3 regions of the Buttiauxella sp. 3AFRM03 genome follow, and region 3 is predicted to be linked to each of the others. Evidence: predicted binding sites of a transcription regulator. Region 3 holds the regulator's gene; each other region holds the start of a gene.
What was found. Region 3 encodes Fur, which represses iron uptake genes when iron is present. Its sites were predicted from a motif close to ATAATAATGAGAACNACTATCAA; they were not measured.
Positions count from the first base shown of each region.

Region 1 (3,282 bases), 160 kb from region 3:
TTATCTCAGTGCGATCAGCTCTTTGCTGCAATACACCTTAATTCAGACGCTAACACCGGACGGTATGTTAGGTCGTATTAACGGTTTGTGGACGGCGCAAAACGTCACTGGCGATGCGATTGGTGCCGCCATTTTAGGCGGACTGACGGTAGCGATGACGCCGGTCGCTGCGGCGAGTGCGAGCGGCCTGGCATTAACACTGTGCGGCATAGTATTGGCGATGGTGTTGGTGCAGCTGCGTGGTTATCAGCAGAGCGTTCCGGCGTAGGTTTTCGTAGGGTGGATAAGCGCAAGCGTCATCCACCACATTACAAAAAATCACTTGCTACCAAACAACTGACTCATCCGCTCCAGAACCTGCGTGGCACTGTAATAATCCAGACGGAATGTTTCGGTGCCCAGCGCATAAACCTGTTTTTTCTGCACGGCGCCCAGGTGCGAAAGCAATGGGTTGGTTTCCAGCGCCGTGGCATCTTTCTCATCGCTGGCGAACAGGAACAAACTCTCACCATTCAAACCCGCAGCAAGATTCTCGCCACCCAATTGCACGATGTCGTGGCGTTTTCCCATGCTCTTGCTGGCATTCACCGCCGCAGGCAAAGACGACAAAGTAAAACCTAACTGCTGGAACAATTTCCCCTGCGCGGATTCTGCCGTCCACAGGTTTGCCGAACGTGATGCCGGGGTGTAAACCAGCGCGGTGACCGGCTGTGGCGGCAGCGTCATACGCTGTTTTGCCTCGTTGAGCTGCTTATCAAAACTGGCAATGCGTGCCGCCGCCTGGGTTTCATGCCCGGTAATCTCGCCGAGTTGCGTCAGCAATTGTTGCCAGCTTTTGTCGTCGTAATTGATAACCAACGTCGGGGCGATAGTGGAAAGCTGGTCATAAAGGGCGAGGGCGGAATCGCCTCCGGTGGCACTAATCAAAATCAAATCTGGCATTTGCGCAGCCACTGCTTCGGCGCTGGCCTCACCGATATATAAACGCTGCACGTTGCGCGCTTTTGCGATATCACCCCACTGGCGCAGGAAACCTTGCGCATCGCCCATGCGGTTGCCAGGTGCGGTGGCACCGCTTGCCACCACGGGGGCATCAATTGCCAGCAGCGAGCCGGTTAACGTGACGCTGGTGGAAACAATGCGCAGCGGAGCTTGCGTCAGCGTATGCGTGCCATGGCTGTCGGTGATCGTTCGCGGCCAGTCGGCGGCGTGGGCGAGGCTGCTTAAGCATAGAAAGATGAATGCGGAGAATCTGATTTTCACTCAATGACATCCTGTTGAAATTTGCCTGATGGCGGTGGATGGCGCTGGCGCTTACCCACCCTACAAAACCGTTTCGCGTAGATCGGATAAGCATTAGCGCCATCCGACAAGACTGAGCAACTATTGACAGTGCTGTCTTTTCTCTTTAGGTTACGACCCCGAAAAGCAAATGATAATCATTATTACTATCTTTTGTCATGTTTTTACGGAGAGTTCATGGAAACGTTACTGGCTGAGGAACGACAAGAAAAACGGCTAACACCTTGTGCAGATAGTTTTTTCTTTATGTCGCCATATCGCAGTTTTTCAACAAGCGGCTGCTTTGCTCGCCTGGATTGCCCGGCGATTGATGGCGCAAATTCCCATGGTCACCTGCAAACTTCGTTGCGTGAAGCGTTCGAAAATGCCAAAAAACATGGCATCGAGAAGCCGGTTGTCGTCGGTGCCATTCCGTTTGATCCCCGCCAACCTTCAGCGCTGTTTATCCCTGAAAGCTGGCAGCCGTTTTCACGCGCCCAACGCCAGGATGACGCCCGCCAAACGGCTGTGGCGAAACCGCTCAACATTGCCGCGCGTAAAGCGATTCCGGAACAAGACAAATTTATGGAAATGGTGGCTCATGCCGCCGCCGCAACGGCGCAGCCGGATATCGACAAAGTGGTGCTCTCGCGCCTGATTGATATCGAAACCCAAATGCCAATTGATCTCGATGGGCTGCTCAATCGCCTGATTAGCCAAAACCCCACCAGCTACAACTTCCACGTCCCGTTGCCGGATGGCAGCTCGCTAGTGGGTGCCAGCCCGGAATTGCTGTTACGTAAATCCGGCAAGAATTTCAGCTCGCTGCCGCTGGCGGGATCGGCACGGCGCGACCGGGAAAATATCCCGCGTGATAGCGAAATTGGCACGCAGTTACTGCACTCAAAGAAAGACCGCCACGAACACGGTCTGGTGACGCAAGCGATGCGCGATGTTTTGCAGCCGCACAGCCAGACTTTGACGCTCTCTGACACGCCAGAACTGATTACCACGCCGACCTTATGGCACCTCGCCACGCCGATTTACGGCCAGGTAAAAGACCCGCAGGACAATGCGTTATCCCTCGCCTGCCTGCTGCACCCGACGCCGGCGTTGAGTGGCTTCCCACACGATGTGGCGCGCAAATTGATTGCAGAACTTGAGCCATTTGACCGCGAGCTGTTCGGCGGCATCGTCGGCTGGTGTGACGCTGAAGGCAACGGTGAATGGGTGGTGACAATCCGCTGCGCCCGTGTCGCTGCAAACCAGGTGCGCCTGTTCGCTGGGGCGGGCATCGTGCCTGCTTCGTCGCCGGAATCGGAGTGGCGCGAAACTGGCGTCAAACTTTCCACCATGCTCCACGTATTTGGACTCAACTAAATGGCGATTCAATTCACGCGCTGGCCGGACGATTTAGCGGCCCGCTACCGCGAAAAAGGTTACTGGGCGGATTTGCCGTTGACCGACATTCTCAACCGCCACGCGCACAACGACGCGATTGCACTGGTCGATGGCGAACGCCATTTCAGCTATCGCGAATTAGAACAAGCGGCGACGCGCCTGGCTTCAGCCCTTAAACGCCGTGGCCTGAACAACGGCGAAACTGCGCTGGTGCAGCTCGGTAATGTGTCGGAACTGTACATCACGCTATTCGCGCTGCTGAAAATTGGTGTAGCACCGGTTAACGCGCTGTTTAGCCACCAACGCACTGAAATGGAAGCCTACGCAAAACAAATCGAACCGGTGGTGCTGATTGCCGACCGCAAACACAATTTGTTCGCTCATGATGATTTCCTTGATGCGCTGTGCCAGCAAAACCCGTCGCTACGCATGGCTGTTTTGCTCAATGAAAGCGACCGCGAACGTTCGCTAAGTGCCTTCATCAACGAAGCGGAAGACAACTTTGTCGCTTCGCCATCGGCGGCGGACGAAGTGGCATTTTTCCAGCTTTCCGGCGGCAGCACCGGCACGCCGAAACTGATCCCGCGCACCCATAACGAT
Region 1 is NZ_CP033076.1:1,764,960-1,768,241, reverse strand. It holds gene entS (enterobactin transporter EntS) at 1-268, shown strand, start outside; gene fepB (Fe2+-enterobactin ABC transporter substrate-binding protein) at 319-1,263, opposite strand; gene entC (isochorismate synthase EntC) at 1,480-2,661, shown strand; gene D8682_RS09770 ((2,3-dihydroxybenzoyl)adenylate synthase) at 2,662-3,282, shown strand, end outside.
Region 1: a site for Fur is predicted at 1,433-1,455, ahead of fepB (Fe2+-enterobactin ABC transporter substrate-binding protein). Genes of this name have one in related genera too.

Region 2 (3,282 bases), 170 kb from region 3:
TGGCGTAGCAACCCTGGCCTTTGCTGTACAGAATGTAGTTCGGGTTGGTTTGATACAGGCTTGGCGCTTTATAGGCGCGGGCGATGCCCATTTTCAACGTGAAGTCATCACCTAAACCTTGAGACAGATTCAGTGACGGACTCCAGTTGTTGCCCACAATACTGTGGTGATCAAAACGCAGACCTGGCGTCAGCATGGTGCTGTCGGTCACTTCCATGTTGTCTTCAGCAAACAACGAGAAGATCTTTGCCTCCGAGTACGGGCTACGGTCGGTGCTGCTTGAGCCAGGGATCGGCCCGCCCATAAACGTCTGGCTGTTTGACGATAAATCTTTCATCTTCTGTTGGTTCCATTCGGTACCCAACGTCAGGTTCTGATTCACCACGAAATCAATCGGGATATTCACTTCGCTGTGCAACAGCACGTCGCTCAGGTCGATATCACTGAATTTATCGCTGGAGAAAATCCCTTCGGTACCACCGGCCAGGCCTTCCTGCATACGCGAGTTGCGCGTGTGCTCATACTGCACCCAGTTACTTGTGGTCAGGCCGCTATCCCAACCGCCGTTCCAGGTCAGTGAGTAACTCTGGCGATACAGACGGTTAGTCTCGTTACCATAGTTATCTTTAACGATTTGGTTGGTATTGGTGTTCTGCGTATCGCCGGAATACAGGTTGCCCTGGCGGCTGTAGCCCGCTTCCAGTTCCAGTGATTGCATCGGCGCAAAGTCCCAACGCACTACACCGTTGACGTCTTTGTTGGTGACACCTTCGCGGCCTGCGGGCAGCGTATCCGCATAAATCCCGGTACGCTCAGACTGGTGGCCCTGGTTAATGTCCCAGGCATCGGCTTGAGTTTTATCCAGATTACCGTACAGACGGAAGCTGAAATCCCCGCCCAGCGGGCCGTTCAGGCTGAAGTTGGTGCGCTTGGTTGAGCCTTCATCATTGTGCTCAGGCGCATTGAGATAAGTGTTCCATGAACCGTGCCACTCGCCGCTGCCTTTTTTGGTGATGATATTCACCACGCCGCCTGCTGCACCGTTACCGTAACGCGCGGCCGCAGGGCCACGAATCACTTCAATGCGTTCAACCATTTCTGGTGGCACCCAGCTTGCATCGCCGCGGGTATCACGCTCGCCACGCCAGCCCAAACGCACAGAGTTACGGCTGGTGACAGGTTTGCCGTCGATCAGAATCAGGGTGTTTTCCGGGCCCATACCGCGAATATCAATCTGGCGGCCGTTACCGCGCTGGCCGCTGGTGGAGTTACCGGTGAGGTTCACGCCAGGCATGGTACGGACGATCTCGGAGATATCACGCGCGGGTGGGCGCTTCTTGAGTTCTTCAGCGGTGATGGTCGAAACCCCTGGAGCCTGCAAGTTCTGCTCGGCAGCGGTAACCACCATGGTGTCTTCGTCGGCGGGGATCGGCGTGTTGTCGTTGCTTGTCGCAGCGGTTTGAGCCGTTGCTGATGCCGCTTGCTCTGCCGCGTAAGTGGGGAGTGTGGCACCGTAGATTCCCAGATTAATCAGCATCGCGAGGGAATAGTTAATTTTTATAGTCATTATGGCGGCCTGCTTTTCCGCTGAACCCGTTGTCATTCCATTCCCAGAGGGATCGGGTGCAGCATGGATTTCACATAGTGATACCAAGATCTCCCCGCCAACCCCCATGAAATGAGGAAATTGTGCGGTCAAGTCCGGCAATTTATTGTTTTTGCACCAGGAAGCTGGTAGCTCAAAGCGCGGAAATACGCTATTGCAAATGCAAATAATTATCAATAGTATTATCAATATATTTCAGCATTATTGATCGTTATCAATAATTTCAAATGGTTATGTTCTAGTGAGAAATATTCTGACAGGAAGTGAAGGCTGGTGGCAGCAAAGGCTGGCGCATGGGATACCTACCGTTAGCGGTGAGAAAGACGGCCAATGTACGGTGACATTCCTGTGGCGTGATCCACAAGGCAGTGAGCAAACCTCAGCGATCAAACGAGTCTGGATTTACATCACTGGCGTTACTGACCATCACCAACGCGCTCGTCCACAAACCCTTGAACGCGTGGCGGGGACGGATGTCTGGCTGTGGGAAACGCAGCTCAGCAGCACCTGGCGTGGCAGTTACTGTTTTATTCCGTCATCTTGCGAAGAGGATTTCCCGGCGGCAGCCTTCGAAGGCATCGTGCCGGAACCTATGGCGCTGCGCGAAGGGTGGCGAAAATTATTGCCGTGTGCGATTGCCGACCCTCTGAATCCTGAAAGCTGGCACGGCGGACGCGGGCATCCCATGTCAGCACTTCATCTGCCTGATGCGCCACCGCAGCCCGGTTGGCAAGCACTGGAAATACCCTACCGCGAGCCGCAGTGCATCACCTGGAATAGCCCGCGTCTGCACAACCAGCGCAGGGTGTGGATATTCACCACCGGCGATGAATCACCGGAGCAGCGCCCGTTGGCGATTTTGCTCGACGGGCAATTCTGGGCGGAAGGGATGCCGGTATGGTCCGCGTTGCAGGCACAAACGGACAGCGGTGAGCTGCCGCCCGCTGTTTACGTGCTGATTGATGTCATCGACGATGCGACGCGTAGCGATGAGCTGCCGTGTAATGCGCAGTTCTGGTGTGCGGTACAAGAAGAACTTTTGCCGCAGCTTCGTGCGCAAATCCGCTGGAATGAAAACCCTGAAACCACCGTGGTGGCGGGGCAAAGCTATGGTGGGCTTTCATCGCTTTATGCCGCACTCCACTGGCCGGAACAATTTGGCTGCGTGCTTAGCCAGTCCGGTTCGTACTGGTGGCCAAAGCGCGAAACCGCGGCGCACGGCGGGCAGTTAATCCAGCAACTGGAAAGCGGCTTGCGCTGCGAAAAACCGTTACGCATCTATCTTGAAGCAGGGGTCAGAGAACCGCTCATTCATCAAGTTAATCAACGAATTTATCCCTTACTACAACAGACACAGCAGCCGATTTTCTACCGTCAGGTTGACGGTGGGCATGATGCGCTTTGCTGGCGAGGCGGGTTGCTCGACGGTCTGACCTGGCTGTGGAAAGCGTCTTTTAAACAGGAGTAAGGCATGGAATTTAGTAATCCCTTCGACTCAGTGCAGAGCCGTTTTTTCATCCTTGAAAACCGCCAGCAACAGTTCAGTTTATGGCCTGAACACTGTGCATTGCCCGGTGGCTGGCAGGTGGTTTGTGAACCGGCATCAAACGATGAGTGCAACCGTTGGTTGCTTGCCAACTGGACGCAACTGCAACCTTCATCTTTTGCAAAAACTG
Region 2 is NZ_CP033076.1:1,776,674-1,779,955, reverse strand. It holds gene D8682_RS09830 (TonB-dependent siderophore receptor) at 1-1,567, opposite strand, end outside; gene fes (enterochelin esterase) at 1,848-3,074, shown strand; gene D8682_RS09820 (MbtH family NRPS accessory protein) at 3,078-3,282, shown strand, end outside.
Region 2: a site for Fur is predicted at 1,767-1,789, ahead of fes (enterochelin esterase). Genes of this name have one in related genera too.

Region 3 (3,282 bases):
GCGATAAGAGCGGTATAAGCCTTTATAAAGCCGCAGCTAAATTCAAATACGGCCCGGTTTGGGCCCGTGCGGGTTACATCCAGCCAACAGGGCAATCTTTATTAGCGCCACACTGGAGCTTCATGCCTGGTACTTACCAGGGCGCTGAAGCCGGGGCAAACTTTGATTATGCCGATGCTGGTGCTCTGAGCTTCTCCTACATGTGGACCAATGAGTATAAAGCTCCGTGGCACCTGGAGATGGACAAGTTCTATCAGAACGATAAGAACACCAAAGTTGAGTATCTGCACTCGCTGGGCGCGAAGTATGACTTCAAAAATGATCTGATTCTTGAAGCGGCATTCGGTCAGGCAGAAGGGTATATCGACCAATACTTCACTAAAGCAAGCTACAAATTTGATGTAGCTGGCAGCCCATTGTCTACCAGCTACCAGTTCTACGGTTCGCGTGACAAAGTCTCTGATGGCAGCGTTAACGATCTGTATGACGGCACCGCATGGTTGCAGGCTCTGACATTCGGCTACAAAGTGGGCCAGGTTGACCTGCGGCTCGAAGGTACCATGGTCAAGGCTGATGGCCAGCAGGGCTACTTCCTGCAACGTATGACCCCAACTTACGCATCGTCAAACGGTCGTCTGGATATCTGGTGGGATAACCGTTCTGACTTCAACGCCAATGGTGAAAAAGCCATCTTCGCGGGTGCCATGTATGACCTGAGCAATTGGGATCTGGCTGGTTGGGCTGTAGGTGCTTCGTATGTTTACGCATGGGATGCAAAACCAAGCTCTAAACCAACCACTGACGGTTACTACGATGCTGACAATCGCCTGAAAGAATCGGCGTACAGCCTTGATGCGTTGTACACCATTCAGGATGGGCGCGCGAAAGGCACTCTGTTCAAACTGCACTTCACTCAATACGACAACCACTCCGACATCCCAAGCTGGGGCGGTGGTTACGGCAACATCTTCCAGGATGAGCGTGACGTGAAATTCATCGTCATCGCACCGTTCACCATCTTCTGATTCGATTCCGGGCGTGAAAGCGCCCGGTTTTATAAAGGATATCGAGCATGAAAAAAATCATTTTGGTTACGGTCATGGCTTTAGGTTTGAGCGCCTGCGCACAACCCTCTAAAACGGCACCGGAAGATACAAAACTGAAACAAGCCTATAGCGCCTGTATCAATACCGCAGAAGGGAATCCTGATAAAATTCAGGCCTGTCAGAGCGTGTTAAACGTGCTGGGTCAGGAAAAGGAACACCAGGAATTTGCGAAGAAAGAAACGGTGCGCACCCTGGATTATCAAAACTGTATTCAGGCCACTCGTACTGGTAACGACCAGGCGGTAAAAGCCAAGTGCGATAAAATCTGGCAAGAGATTCGTGCGAACAACAAGTAATCTGTGAATTCAGGCAATAAAAAAACCGGTGAGCTTCCTCACCGGTTTTTTTATACCTGACATCTGGTTCAGAATGTCAGATATGCGGATTACTTTTCGCTGATTTCGTGTGCATTCTCGTCGGTACGGCAATCACCTTCAGCGCAGTGACCGTAAAGGTACAGGCTGTGGTTGGTCAGACGGATGCCATGGCGTGATGCGATTTCACGCTGACGAGATTCAATTGAATCATCACTGAACTCAATAACTTTGCCGCAGTCCAGGCAAATCAGGTGGTCGTGGTGATGTTGTTGAGTTAACTCGAATACGGATTTGCCGCCTTCGAAGTTGTGACGAGTGACAATGCCTGCATCATCAAACTGGTTTAGTACACGATAAACTGTGGCGAGACCAATTTCTTCGCCCATATCAATCAGACGTTTGTATAAGTCTTCCGCACTGACATGATGGTTCACCGGACCCTGTAGCACTTCAAGGATTTTTAATCGCGGAAGCGTGACTTTCAGGCCGGCCTTCTTCAATGCGGTATTATTGTCAGTCATGCGGAAATTGTCCTGTTGCTTAACGGATCGCTCGGACTCAGGGTGAGCGTTAAGATGAATGCGTCTCATTATAGAACTGCAGATTCTAAATGGAAACCGCAAGTATTATTCATAATCAAGCTAAAAAATGGCGGCTGAGTCGCGATTTAATTGCCTTGTTAGCTATTTAGCCAGGGGGTCATTGTACAGGGACAAACCGAAAAGTTAAAAATTTGTAGCGATTATTTTAATCGGAATAATCTATCAATGTGACGCAACCCGTTTAAAAGCTGCGTCACATCCAGAATCAGGCGTTGATGATATCTGCCAGGTTCAGCTCGTCAGAAACTTGTTTGACCCATTTCTGAACGCGTTCAGCAGTCAGTTCTGGTTGACGATCTTCATCGATAGCCAGACCGACAAAGTGATCGTCGTCAGCCAGACCTTTAGAGGCTTCAAAATGGTAGCCCGCCGTTGGCCAGTGACCGACGATAGCAGCACCGCGTGGCTCAATGATGTCACGGATAGTGCCCAATGCGTCACAGAAGTATTCTGCATAGTCTTCCTGGTCACCACAGCCGAACAGGGCGACCAGTTTGCCGTTGAAATCAACTTCTTCCAGAGTCGGGAAGAAGTCATCCCAGTCGCATTGCGCTTCACCGTAATACCACGTTGGAATGCCGAGAAGCAGAATATCGAAGCCTTCCAGGTCTTCTTTGCTGCTCTTAGCAATGTCATGCACCTCAGCAACGTCTTTACCGAGCTGTTTTTGAATCATCTTCGCGATATTTTCGGTGTTACCAGTGTCGCTGCCGAAAAAAATGCCTACGATTGCCATGAGTAAAATAACCTCTTGATACTTAATGGTATGGTGGCTGCTAATTGGCCACAGATAGGGCAATCATAGCAGAACACATTGCGGTGCGGAAACTGCTATCAGCCTGTTGTGCACAGACTGCAACATCGTATTCCGGGCATATAGCCTTTCAACTAACTGAGATGCTGCTTCAGTTGCGCGAGTAGAATCTCTTCAATCAACTCACTACGACTGATATTGCGCGCTTCAGCCAGATGATTTAGTGCATCTACTGCATCGTTATTGAGCTTCAGTTCCACTCGCTTCAGGCCGCGTACTTTATCGCGCTTGAGCTGGTTGCGTTTGTTGATACGCAGTTGCTCATCACGCGTCAGCGGATTAGTTTTTGGCCGCCCGGGGCGACGCTCGTCCGCGAACAGATCTAATGTAGTACGGTCCGTTTGTTCTTTTGCCATGATTAGACTACTGACAGGGAATTCAGGTGGCACGGAGCGGGGTGCTCTGGCGCATTTTAGCGCGCAATCATACATCAGCATGGCTTG
Region 3 is NZ_CP033076.1:1,605,226-1,608,507, reverse strand. It holds gene chiP (chitoporin) at 1-1,025, shown strand, start outside; gene chiQ (ChiQ/YbfN family lipoprotein) at 1,073-1,402, shown strand; gene fur (ferric iron uptake transcriptional regulator) at 1,492-1,944, opposite strand; gene fldA (flavodoxin FldA) at 2,231-2,761, opposite strand; gene ybfE (LexA regulated protein) at 2,914-3,195, opposite strand.